DNA from 2 places in the Pseudidiomarina marina genome. Region 1 is predicted to be linked to the other one. Evidence: predicted binding sites of a transcription regulator. Region 1 holds the regulator's gene; the other holds the start of a gene.
What was found. Region 1 encodes FNR, which switches genes on or off when oxygen is low (the NO sensors DNR and NnrR bind a similar motif). Its sites were predicted from a motif close to TTGATCTAGATCAA; they were not measured.
Positions count from the first base shown of each region.

Region 2: a site for FNR is predicted at 2,382-2,395, ahead of LG272_RS07130 (OmpW family protein). Genes of this name have one in related genera too.

Region 1 covers NZ_CP085233.1:560,816-567,712, reverse strand. Annotated here, with positions in the region: gene LG272_RS02745 (hypothetical protein) at 82-672, shown strand; gene LG272_RS02740 (surface lipoprotein assembly modifier) at 745-1,659, shown strand; gene LG272_RS02735 (S8 family serine peptidase) at 1,670-3,022, opposite strand; gene LG272_RS02730 (RNA polymerase sigma factor) at 3,177-3,713, shown strand; gene LG272_RS02725 (hypothetical protein) at 3,703-4,437, shown strand; gene LG272_RS02720 (CC0125/CC1285 family lipoprotein) at 4,453-4,974, shown strand; gene fnr (fumarate/nitrate reduction transcriptional regulator Fnr) at 5,095-5,799, shown strand; gene LG272_RS02710 (hemerythrin domain-containing protein) at 5,810-6,349, opposite strand; gene norR (nitric oxide reductase transcriptional regulator NorR) at 6,532-6,897, shown strand, end outside.
Region 2 covers NZ_CP085233.1:1,513,615-1,520,511, reverse strand. Annotated here, with positions in the region: gene LG272_RS07145 (thiol-disulfide oxidoreductase DCC family protein) at 1-389, opposite strand, end outside; gene LG272_RS07140 (hypothetical protein) at 593-1,216, shown strand; gene LG272_RS07135 (DUF2798 domain-containing protein) at 1,357-1,569, shown strand; gene LG272_RS07130 (OmpW family protein) at 1,630-2,328, opposite strand; gene LG272_RS07125 (YkoF family thiamine/hydroxymethylpyrimidine-binding protein) at 2,534-2,785, shown strand; gene LG272_RS07120 (outer membrane protein) at 2,926-3,549, shown strand; gene gabT (4-aminobutyrate--2-oxoglutarate transaminase) at 3,586-4,869, opposite strand; gene LG272_RS07110 (NAD-dependent succinate-semialdehyde dehydrogenase) at 4,891-6,321, opposite strand; gene nhaC (Na+/H+ antiporter NhaC) at 6,384-6,897, opposite strand, start outside.

The DNA.
Region 1 (6,897 bases):
CGCCTTTACAAACTGGAGCGGAATAATGTGAGCTCATCCATCGTTATCGAGGTGTCATTACGACATAACGGAGGAATCATTATGAAAACCGTATTTAATTTAAACGTCATCGCCTTATCACTTGCTTTAACTTCAGGTGCAGCTTTCGCCCAAGACGCTTCTGTCAGCGCAAATGCTTCGGTTGCGGCGCAGCAATCAACGTCAGCAGAGGCCGACAACAATCGTGTTGAAGCTGATACCCAGATTTCTGCCAATGCGAACGCAAGTGCTTCAGCGCAAACACCACAACCCTCTATGGATAGTGATGCGCCAACTGAGGACGAACAGCCGGAAGATGAGCAAGCAGAAGAAGCTTCGGAAACCAGCAGTGAATTGTTAGCTGATGCTGAGCAGGATTTATCAGGTCAAGCTGATGCCTCACTTGAAACCGTTAATGGCGTGCAATCTGACGTTGTTAGCACCGTAGATGCAACAGCAAATGTTGCACAACAAACTGCCGGTACTGTCACTGCAACAGTCAATGACACGGTTTCATCAACGGTTTCAGGCGCAATCGAAACGGCTTCTGAGGCTGCCGTGACCGACAGCGTTAATGACACCATTAACAGCTCAGTGGAATCGACCGTTGATGCAGCGGTACGCAACACCATTCGCGGCAACATTGGTAACTAAGCTCGCCTGATTAACCCTGACGACATGGAGCTAGCCCTGCGCTAGCTCCATATTTTACTCGGAGGAATCACCATGAAAACATCAACTCTAATTCTCACTGTAGCTACCGTTAGTTTATTGCCTCGTATTGCCGTCGCAGAAGAACAAGGTTTTAGCTGGCAAGGTAAGCTTGAAGCAGGATATTTGTACGATAGTAACGTGACGGTGCGTGAGCTCGATACCACCACGAATGAATCCGATCAGGCAGCACAATTAAAAGGGAGTGTGTCGCTGAAATGGAACCCCTGGGCCAACTTGAATTTCAATACCGGTATTAACCACAGCCAAACTCTGTATCAATCACAGGATGAATTTGATTTAGCCATTACCACCATTCATGGCGATTTATCTTATGATTTCAGTGAATTCACCGTGGGCGTAAGTCGTCATGATGCTACGGCAGATCTTGCTGACCAAGCTTTTATGGATTACCAACAAGATGCGTTTTATCTTGCTCGCTTGTGGAGCTCACGTTGGTACTCTCGAATTGCGATTCAAGATATTGACAAATCGTTTAACCAAGTGCCCGATCGCAACGCAACTGCGCAGGCTATCGCGGGCGATATTTATTGGTTTACACCATCGGCGAAGAGTTTTGTGATGATTGGTTATACCTATCACGATGAAACCGCGACGAACCCTGAGTTGAGTTATCAGGAACCGCAGTATCGATTAACTTGGCAATCACAAACCACCGGCTGGGGTGGTGAGCATACCTGGCAAGTTCAATTACAGTGGCAGCAACGTGACTATGCGGCGCCAATGCAGCTTCTGGATGGTGCCGCACGTGAAGAGCAGCGTTTGACTGCGCGTGCACAGTGGAATATTCCGCTGGCTGCGGCATTGGAGCTGACGCCATCGCTTGAATATGTGGATAACCAATCGAACTTTGCCGACGTGGATTATGATGAGACCCTAGCCGGCATTAAACTGAGCTATTCGTTTTAAGGCGGCGTTATTATTGCGCCGTTAACAGACCAAATCCAAATACTGAATCACGCCCATTTTCGCCAAGATCAATCACGCGCTGCTGGAGTGCTTTTCGCACCTCAGTAGCGTTTTGTTGTGGATAGTCGTGCCAGATACACGCAGCAGCAGCGGCAACGACTGGAGCCGCCATCGACGTGCCCGTTTCATAGCCAACCTGACCATCGCGTCGCGCCGTTTTGACCTGTACTCCGCGCGCAGCAAACTCAACAAATTCACCTTGATTGGCCCAGCGGTAGATGGCGCCGTGAGTATCGACTGCGGTCACCGCAATAACCTCTTCATAGGCTGCCGGATAATTCGCCGGCGCCGCAGGGCCATCATTGCCAGCTGCTGCAATAAGCAAAATATTTTGTTCAGAAAGGCGTTTCACCGCCTGCTGTAATAACGTGTTTCCTGGCCCGGTTAGCGACAGATTAATGACGCGAACCTGTTGCTCAGCCAGCCAATTTAACGCCTCTAATAAAGGTAACAACGCAGCACCTTGTTGTAGTGCATTATGGCGATGAAATATGGCGGCACTATAAAGTTTAGCCTGAGGTACCAAGCTCTCGTAATCGTCATGTGAACCAATTAACAGACCAGCGATAGCAGTACCATGCGCGGTAGGTTGCGCCACACCATGCGTTAGAAAATCTTTCTGTACAATCGTTTGGTTAGTAAAAGCCGGATGCGCCGTGTCGACGGCGGTATCAATCATACCGATGGTGAGCGGCGCGTCGCACCAACGACGCTGAGTAGCTTGTACGGTGTTCGCACTGGCAGCCATGCTTTGCGTGTCATAAACATAATGACGTACTAACGATGCCGCAGCGGCTTTAGGTAATTGACGACGCAATAGTGCTTCATCATTGAATTCAGTCGGCACTTTAAATCGCAATACCGTGATACCAACCGCACCCAGTTTTTGCTTCGCGAGCATCTGTGCACCCATTTCTCGCAGCACTTCTTCAGTTTCATTTGATGCAACCACCAGCCATTCACGCTCAAGCACACGCGTGCCATCTTCCAAAGTAACTTCGGCAAATAATTCTTGGTTATTCTCACCAAGTACCGGTAACCGCGTGATGGTGTCATTGGTTAACGTCACTACCGCTTGATTGAATTTATGCATTGTTTCAGGTGCGCGCTCCTGCAGGTTTTCTTGAACACGTTCTTGTACTTGATTGCGTACTCGGTCCGTGGTGCGCTGAACATCCTGAAGCACAGGCTGTACTTGATTATCAAGCACTTGCGCTATCCCCGCTGTTGGTAAAATCAACGTTAACATGGTTAAGGTAAGGCATCGCTTTGTGATATGACGTGCTAGTTTAATAATCATCATGTTGTACCTCGTGCTGCGTAACAAGTGTGTACACCATTAACGGTTTCTAGCAAAAAAAATTCCGTTTCAATGGAATAAATGTGCGACATGGCTCGTTACCAAATTAACACAGAATGAAATTGACGCTTTCATTTCAGTCAACTTGGATAGAACGATGACAACAGCAAACTTGAAACAACAAATCAGTTCGATATTGCCGGCTTTACGGCGCTTTGCACTGTCGTTGTGTGGCAATGTTGCCGACGCCGACGATTTATTGCAAACCACCGTCGAACGCCTGTTAACCCGATCGGTACCCGACAATGCTGAGCTTATCGCTTGGGCATTTAAAGTATGCCGCAATGCGTGGATTGATGAGCACCGAGCACGTAAAGTTCGTGAAAATGCCATACACAACGAACAGCTGCAAGAATCCACCAGCGCAGATGATGTGCAGCGTATTCATGATCAGATGGCGTTACATCAAGTGGATGCAGCCCTCGAGCAGTTGGCGCCCGATCAGCGCGAGGCCATCGCCTTAGTGGCCATTCAAGGTTTGAGTTATCGTGAAGCCGCTGAAATTCTTGAGGTACCTACCGGAACCATTATGAGCCGTCTCGCTCGCGCCCGCAGTAAATTAGTTTCGTTATTGCAACCATCTCAAGTCGCCGACGGCACCAGTAGTAAAGGGGGAACACCTTATGTTCATTAATGATGAGAAGCTATCAGCATTCTTAGACGATGAACTTGAGGCAGCTGAGGCGGAGGGTATTCGCGCGCAGCTCGAACATGACGAAGAGCTCGCTGAACGCTTAGCGGCACTGGCTATGGCCGACCTACAAATTCGCGAGCGGGTTGATGAATTAAACGCACAGCCAATACCAGCGCGAGTTTACAACCTGCTTCACGAAGCCGACGAACAATCGAATGTGGTTTCATTAAGTCGCTGGTTGAAGCTGAAAAATACCGTGCAAAAGCATGTCGCACTGGCCGCCAGTATTACCTTAGTGGTTGGGTTTGGATTAGGGGTATGGACCTTGGCCCCAACAACTAACAGTGCCGACGCTGCGATTGCTGCGGCACTAGAAACACAGCCAAGTGGTCAGCCATTCGAGCTCGTTGCCGGCGCAACATTTACCGGACAGTTAACCTTTGTGGATAACCAGGGTGATTATTGCCGCCAGTATGAATTAACCCAGCAACAAAGCACAACCACGGCGATTCAATGCCGCCGCAATGGCACTTGGCAACGGGTAGCGAGTATGGAAGTCGCAACACCGGCACAGTCGGATAGCTATCAAACGGCAACAGATCAGCACGTGCTGGACCCAATTTTAGATCAAATGATGCGCTCGGCGCCATTAACGCCAGCGCAAGAACAAGAGACACTTAACGCTGCTTGGCGTTTGACATCGAAAGCTAGCCAGCAGCATTAAAAAAGGAGAACGACCATGAAAACACACATTGTTATGTTGTTCACATTAGCAAGCCTTGTACTTGTCGGTTGTAGCTCACAGCCTGATTACCGCAAAGCGGAAGGCTCCGGCTATGGCTACCAAGAAACTAAAATCTCGGATACGCAGTATCGCGTAAGTTTTAAGGCGCGCGGTTCTGACAAAACCAAAGCGATGGATTATGCGCTGCTACGAGCCGCTGAAGTAACACTGGAAAATGGTTATGACTGGTTTGTCGTCACACACCGTGAAACATTGATTGATCGTGAGCGCGTGAGCCCCGAATCAAGCATTGGCTACACCAGTTCGAATGACATGGTTACGCGCTGCGGGCTGATTTCGTGCACCACCACGCACTATCCGCGCGATACGTTTAGCGCCGGAGTTCATATTGGTGGTCGCAAATCGAGTGAAATTGAGAGTATTGTTGAAATAAAAATTGGCAAAGGTACCCGCCCTGACACCGATTACAGTTTCAACGCGCTTGAAGTGAAGGAAAATCTCAGTCCGAAAAACTAGTCCGATCTACCCCTTGAGAGGGATCTCGAGGGTACTCCTTCAGCGCAAGGTTAATTTGCAACTAGACTGCGTATACTGCATACATTGATATTTGATTTTGATCTGCATCAGGAAAACGTTATGGCGAATATGACTTCACACATTCATTGTCAAAATTGCAGCATGGCAGCGCTATGTTTACCGTATCAACTGGATCAAGATGGTATGGCGCGTTTAGATACAATCATTCAGCGCCACAAACCGATTCACAAACGCGACGTATTAGTGAATGCCGGTACACCACTAAAGTTTTTATACGCTGTTCGTAGCGGCTCACTTAAGTCGTATACCATTGATGACAATGGCGTTGAACAAATTATTGATTTTCACTTACCCGGCGATTTAATTGGCTTTGATGCGCTTGCCAACAGCGAACATCGGAGTTACACCCAAGCACTTGAAACCAGCATGTTGTGCGAAATTCCGGTGAGTTCATTAGATGATCTTGCGGAACAAATGCCGGGTTTACGCCGCCAAATGTGGCGCTTAATGAGTGGCGAAATTTTTACAAGTAAGCAGTTACTAGGAACACTCAACAACCGCTCAGCACAACAGCGCTTAGCTCACTTTCTGGTGACCCTTGCGGATCGTTTTAAAGAACGCGGTTTGTCGAGTCGGTCGTTCCGACTCACCATGACCCGTGCTGACATCGGCAATTACCTCGGCTTATCGGTTGAAACCATCAGCCGCATTCTGTCTGCGTTGCAGTTAGAAGGAGTGATTGACGTGCAAAACAAACTGGTCAACGTTATTGAACCAACCCGCTTACGCGAGTTGGCTCAATAACTCGTTATGCCTATTGGCAACCGCCACAACAGTGGCCGTTGCCATGGTGGCCTTTTCCTGCTTCTTCAGCTTTCTTAAAGAGCACGCTATTTTCAATGGCGATGTGCTGATGTAGGTCGCTGACAAATTCGTTGATGCCCTCATACAGCATAATCCAGCTACCACAAGCGCCTCGTGGCGCATTGCATTGGTTTGTTAACTCAAGCAACTGCGCAATCATTTGCTCATGCTGATCATGCTCCTCTTCCATCACGGCGATTGGCCCTTGTGGATAAATACCGCCGGCAAGCATTGGAAACAATATTTGCTCTTCCTTCATCATGTGACTTTCTAGCTCCTGGTACATTGCTTGCAGGTGTTCGGCCAAACCAGCTGGGCACTCGCTATGGTCGTTGTGAACGTCTTCAATTTTGCGCGCCAAGTTGATTAAATCTGGCAATTGGGTACGGTGCTTTTCATGAAAGTGCTCCACCATAAATTCGGTGAGTGCTTTCTTCGGCATCGCTTGGTATACGGCAAGTGCTTCACTATGGACGGTCTGGGTAGTCATATGGCTTCTCCTAACTAAAAATTTTCCGCTGAAAACAGCGCAACTGAGCGTATTTACCCCTTTACTGGTGCAATTTCGATGCCAAAACTACCCACTTTGATTTATATCGAGTTTTTTTCAGCAATGGTAAATTAAACCCATTGAAATTCGGGTCATTCAGGCCTAAAAGGGTTGTTTTTACCATGCATGATGTCTCTTTACTTGAAACACTAATCGCCGATTTAGTGACCGATTTACCAGCGGTAATTCGCTTGGAAAAGGTTGTGAAAACTCTACGCACACATTTTAACTGTGGCGCTGTCGTGATACTCAAACATGACCAAGATATGCTGCGTCCTGTTGCGAGTATTGGACTAGCACGCGAAGCACTTGGTCGACGTTTTTTGGTGCAACAACACCCTCGCCTTGAACGTATCTTGAGTAGTCGGGAAACGGTTCGATTTGAACCCGATAGTAGCTTGCCTGACCCCTATGATGGATTGATTGAAGATAGTCCAGATGGCCATCTTGCCGTGCATGATTGCATGGGCATTAGTTTGTACATTGAA
Region 2 (6,897 bases), 950 kb from region 1:
TCATCAAGAGAGCACTGTAGGCAGCGCTCCTTACCGGTGATTAACTTCGAAATGCCGTTACGATTGCGGGCAAAGAACAAATAGCCTTTGTCTGCAAACCATTTGATGACTGGCCAGCGTAACATCGCCGTCATCCAGCCACGCCCGACTGCCGACCACGCTGCGTGCGTCACATCTAGGCCATAAATCATCTCACCGTTTGCTTTTTGCCCATGCAAAATACGGTTGGCTTCCGCTACATCAATTTGCGGATAACGCTGTGCAAAATCGGCCGCCCAAATATTCTCAAACTTGAGTTGCTGCCGTGTATCTTTGGCTTTTAAATGCTTCATTTCTTTTACGCACAGCGGACACCCGCCATCGTAAAAAAGAATAAGTTGTGTCGCCACGAGCACTCCAACTGACTACAAATGATTGTTAATAACAATACGTGAAGCTGAAGAATTTGATCACGCTCTATAAATCAATGACAAACTGTTTAATTTTCAATCAGTTGATTTGTTAATAACTTGATTACATCTCTCTATATCAATATGATTCGGTCACCGTATATTTACGGATTCTTTACAATAATTAAAAAAATGGACTTCTAATGAAAAACTATAAACTAATACTTGCTTCTTCAATTGCAATTATCGGCCTTTCTGGCTGCGCCTCTACTACCCCAACCACAGAAACTTCAAAGTCATATATTATTTATGATCTTAAAGGCCATGATGTGCCAGGCGATATTATCTCAAATGCAATTGTGAAGGGTATTCAGTCTCAAACAAGTAGCGTAAAAGCAGTTCGCGATATACCTCCTTACCCTTTGCCAACTGAACCGGGTAGATTTGAATTAACTCGCCCGCAAGTAACTGGCAACTTGGCTGCATTTGTTGGTGAATTACCGCAGCGTCCAAGCTGTAAAAATTCGATTCTAACTATTAACGCAGCAAATACAGGTATGGCGGCGCAAGGTGAGAAGACAACATTCTTTGCTTGCTTGATTCCTTACACTGAAGGATATCGATTGAGCATTTACACCACATTTATAAAGAAAAGCGGCGCATTTAGCGCTGAAATGCTCGGTGCAACACTTGCACGTAGCATCGTGGGTGACTCGAGCCAATTCATACCTCGTACAGTTAACGCAATTATGGAAGAAGTTGGTACGCTGAATGTTAACTACGAAGTTGTAGAACAATATCCTACGCCAGTTTCCAACGCTGGCTAAATAGACGGGTGCAGTCCTTGGACTGCACCTTTCTGCCGCTTTTTCACCTCTATCACATTCACCTTTGACTTTACCTACAGATCTTATAAACTCTGCGCCATTGTATTTAAGTAGTTACTAAATTACGGTGGTAAGCTGCGATGAAGAAATTGATTTTCCCAGCCTTAATGAGCTGTTACATGGCGTTGTTGATGACCTGTTTAATCACGTGGATCAACACCGGCTTTGACTCTGGATTTTGGGGTCGTTGGTTTACAGCGTTTTATATCGCTTGGCCAATTGCTGGCTTATTGGTTTTAATCGGCGGTCAGCGTATTCGCGCTATTAGCGAAAAAATCGCGCAAAAACTATAAAAAAGAGGGGTGCAGTCCTTGGACTGCACCCCTCCTCTTTCGTCACTCGAGCGGTTAGCCTTAGAAGGTGTAGCGCACACCTACCATCGCCACAGTTGGGTCAATTTCAACGGCTACGCTTTCAATAGTAGTGCCGTTCAAACGAACGTCGGCATCGGTGTCGATATCCATTTTCGATACCATCACATGCACACCCCACTCGTCTGTTAACTTCCAGTTCAAGCCCGCTTGTAGCGCGTAACCGAAGCTGTCTGACAGTGCCAAATCGACGTGGTCGTCAGCGGTTGCAACGCCTAGCGCCCCAAGAGTCGAAACCAATTCGTTCGATACGTTATCTTCAAAGAACGTGGTGTAGTTCAAGCCGAATCCAACGAATGGCTTTACGTTTTCTGAGCCGATATCGAAGTGATACTGGGCTAATAATGTCGGTGGCAAATGTTTCGTTTCACCAATCTTCATGCCTGCTAACACCCCAGTACCATGAATTTCGTGGCTGAATGGTGTTGCCGCTACTAATTCTAACGTCCAATTGTTCGTCATTTTGTAGTCGATGGTGATACCAAGTTGGGTGTTGTTATCAACCGTGACGCCGGTACTGCCGGTTTCAAATCCAGCAATAGATTCAATAACTGGCAGGTTCGAGCTACTATCACTTGGCATAACGCCGATGGCGCCAACATTCACGCTGAATGTATCTGCGTAAGCCGGTGCTGCGCCAATAATGGCGACTAAACTACAAACTAATAATGACTTTTTCATACAGCTCTCCTTAGTAATTTCCGCACATTTTATAGGGTCACTGTCGAAATAAATTGATCGCGATCAATAAATGTAACCACAAGAAAATCAGGGGTATTTCTTGGAGCAGCCAATACCTACTTGGTGGTACGAGGAGGGGTGCAGTCCTAGGACTGCACCCTTCTTTTCTCTATAATCAGTGGAACCAAACAAGAGGAAGTGCGAAATGAAACTGACTGTCGACATCAGCAAATATCCGTTAGCTGAAAATTACATAGACCCAATTCGCGAGTTTATTGATGAACTGACGAAGCACCCAAACATTCACATCATCACCAATACACTCAGCACCCAAGTTTTTGGTGACTTCGATGACGTGATGGAAGCCATACAGGCGTGTATTAAATGGTCATTCAATAAATACGGGAAAGTCGTATTCGTATGTAAGTTCCTGCACGGCGATCTTCGCCCAGAATAAGAGACGTGCAGTCCAAGGACTGCACCCCACCTTCTTTTCTGTAAACTTACAATCTCTTACAAATCAATCTATTGCCTAAAAGATATATCCACACATAGACTGCAGTTGAAGTCCCCCAAAACTACAACAAGGAATTTCTCGTGAATAAATGGACAAATTGCGCGTTAGCCATCGCTTTAGCTACTTCATCAACCTTGGCTTTTGCTCAAACAGCAACTTCGCCGAGTTTTGATTTTATCAGTGGCGGTTATTTAAGTGCTGATTATGAGGATGAATCAGTCAACGGTTTGACTGCTTCATTCAGCCAATCTTTTGGAAACGATTGGTTCGTTACCGCTGATTACATGACAGCGTCTGAAGATTATGAAGAAGCATTAATGGACGACATTATTTATCGTGCTAAAGCTGAGATTTCGCGCTTGTACGGAAACGTGGGTTATAAATTTTATAACGAGGGTAACACCACCGCTTATATTTCTGGTGGTCTCGCGTGGGTTGAAGCCGTTATCAAAACCGATACATTCGGAGATTTCGGTGCTGATGAGACAGGCTGGAACCTAAAGGTTGGTGTACGTAACCGCTTTACCGATTCGCTCGAGGTCGACGCCAGTATTCGCCACTACGATGTCGGCAACATGGATAGTCAGGAAATCAGCGTAGCCGGACGTTACTTCATCAATTCAAATGTCAGCGTTGGTCTTGGTTACAGCATTGTTAGTAGCGAAGAGAATCATACTTTCTTAACTGCTTCATATCATTGGTAAAAATAAGGGTGCAGTCCAAGGACTGCACCCCACCTCTTACTCCACGGCGTGGCGGAATAAGGTCTCAAAACGCTCAAGCGCTTCATCAAGAATTGGTTCTTCAATTGTCAGAGCAGGCAAAAATCGAATTACATTCCCGTAGTACCCGCAGGCCAATAGAATCAACCCGTACTCCGGCGCCAAGCTAATAATCCGCTGCACTAATGCGGCATTGGGTTGCGCTGCATCACCGTCTACTACTAATTCAAGTGCGATCATCGCACCCACTTGACGCACTTCTAAAATCAATGACGGAAATTCCTGTTGAAGCTCATGCAAAACGGTAGAAAATTTCTCACCAACCCAGCTCGCGCGTGAAACTAATTGCTCTTCTTCAATAACCTGCAATACCGCAAGCGCTGCGGCACACGCAACCGGTGAACCACCATAAGTACCGCCCAAACCGCCTGGATGCGCCGCATCCATGATTTCAGCTTTTCCAACTACCGCAGCCAGTGGCAAGCCACCAGCAATTCCTTTCGCCATAGTCATAAGGTCAGCTTCAACGTCACTGTACTCGGCACAAAACATCCGCCCTGTACGACCAAACCCAGTTTGTATCTCGTCAAGAATCAACAACATGCCATGCTCGTCGCATAAAGCACGTAATGCCTGCAGAAACTCAGGCGATGCCATATAAAATCCGCCCTCACCTTGCACCGGTTCGACAATAATGGCTGCCACATCAGACGGTTCTATCGAAGCCTTAAACAAATGCTTCAAAAAACCAAGTGTTTCAGCAACAGTGACGCCGTGCGCTTCGTTAGGAAACGGCACATGATAAATATCGCCAGGGAAAGGACCAAAACCTGATTTATAAGGTGCATTTTTACCGGTTAATCCCATCGCCAAATTTGTACGACCATGAAATCCTCCGGTAAATGCAATCACCCCGCGTCGTCCTGTCGCTGATCGCGCAATTTTCACGCAGTTTTCCACAGCCTCAGCACCGGTACTGACAAACACTGCTTTTTTAGGCGTATTGCCGGGCGCTAAAGTCGTTAATTTCTCGGCAAGTTCAATTGCTACTTCGTATGGATTAACCATCACGCAAGTGTGCGAAAACTCTTGCAGTTGCTTGGTTGCCGCTGCCACCACCGCCGGATGTGAATGCCCCGTGTTACACACCGCAATACCAGTTCCTAAATCGATGTAGCGTTTGCCCTCAACATCCCAAACTTCGGCATTCTTCGCTTTCGCCACATACACCGGGTAAACATTGCCTTGGCCGCGAGCGATAACGGCTTGTTTGCGCTGTTGCAGTTGATTATTCGTTGTCATTCTTTGTTTCTCCTGCAGATATTACTGTGCCAAGCCACCGAAGCTTAGATATTTTGTTTCAAGGTAGTCATCAAGCCCGTATTTTGAGCCTTCACGACCGTATCCACTTTGTTTCATGCCACCAAATGGTGCCGCAGCGTTTGAAATGGCGGCGTCGTTGATGCCAACCATGCCAAATTGTAATTTCCGACCCATACGCATGCAGCGTCCAACGTCGCGGGTATAAACATAAGCAGCAAGACCATATTCCGTATCATTCGCCATATATAAGGCTTCAGCTTCGTCTGCAAAGCGCACAATACTTACAACTGGGCCAAACAATTCACTTTGTGCTAATTCAGAGTCGTTCGCGACGTTATCAACAACAACGGGTGCAAACCAAGCGCCTGATACCGCTTTTGTTTCTGTACAAATTCGTGCGCCATCAGCTACTGCTCGCATTACAAGCTGTTGTAAGTTTTCCGCCGCTTTGGGATGAATCAACGGCCCTACTTCGAGTTGCGATAATTTTGCCTGAAGTAATGAGATAAACTTATCCGCTACCGATTCATCAACCAGTAATCGATTGGCGCAGACACAGGTTTGCCCAGTATTTCGGAACTTCGCCAACATAAATCCTTCTACAGCGGCTTCAAGGTCGGCATCATCGAACACAATAAAGGGTGCATTTCCGCCGAGCTCCAAAGAAACGCGTTTGACGGTACTTGCACATTGCTGGGCAAGTAATCGACCGACCCGTGTTGACCCAGTGAAGCTAAATTTGGCAATAGCTGGATGTTGCGTTAAAACTTTACCGATAGCGGCGGAATCAGTACCAACAACAAGTTCAAATGCGCCGGCGGGCAAGCCACTAACCAAAGCCAACGCTCTTAACGCAAAAGCTGACAGCGGCGTCTCGTGCGCAGGCTTGGCAACAACGGTACAACCAGCCGCTAACGCCGCCGCAGCTTTACGAGCCAGCATGGCCATCGGGAAGTTCCAAGGCGTAATCACGCCAACCACTCCCACCGGCTGCTTTATCACCATAATCTGCTTGCTCGAATCTGGAGCTGGAATCGTATCGCCGTATGCGCGCGGTGCTTCCTCAGCAAACCAATGCAAGTAGCTTGCGCTGTAGTCGATTTCACCTATCGCTTCACTCAGCGGTTTGCCTTGTTCAAGACTCAAGATTTGCCCCAGCAGCTCGCGATGTTCTAACAACGCATCGCCCCAGCGCCGCAATAGTGTTGAGCGCTGCCGCGCCGGCACCTCTGCCCAAGTTTCAAATGCACCTGCAGCAGCGATAACGCATCGCTCGGCTTCTTCGGTCGATTGCTCTGGCAACCAAGCAACGTCTTTTTGGCTCGCCGGATTATTCACCGCGAAGCGTCCATCACCAGCCGTTTTGCCATCAAACCAACTGGACTCAAGTAGCCCTAGTTCAAGCGCTTCAACTATAAAATCTGCACTCATCGAATACTCCTGAAGTGGCGTGGAAGGAGGGGTGCAGTCCTTGGACTGCACCCCTCCTCTTTTTAAGCGGTGGCGGGGCTCACGCGCATAATCCGAACATTAAAGAAGCCATACGCCACGGCAATCACAGGCGTCAGCAAACATAAGAATGCCCATGGCGCATAATCAAAGGTTGCAACGCCGAGGCTGGCTGCCATGAACGCACCACAGGTGTTCCAAGGCACAAGCGGTGATGTCATGGTGCCCGCATCTTCTAGGGTACGAGACAAGCTCTCAGGTGCTAAGCCACGACGTTCAAATTCCAATTGATACATCCGCCCAGGTAATACAATGGCGATGTACTGGTCGGCTGCAACCACGTTTAAGCCGATGGAGGTTAAAACCGTTACAAGGATCAACGAACCGGTACCTTTTACGCTGCTCAATGCTGCTTTTACTAATCGCTGTAAAAGGCCGGTTTTTTCCATCATGCCGCCGAAGCACATCGCAGAAATAATCAGCCACACCGTAGTGAGCATGTCTTCCATACCGCCACGCGATAACAGCGAATCTAATGTTTCATTGCCGACCGACGCG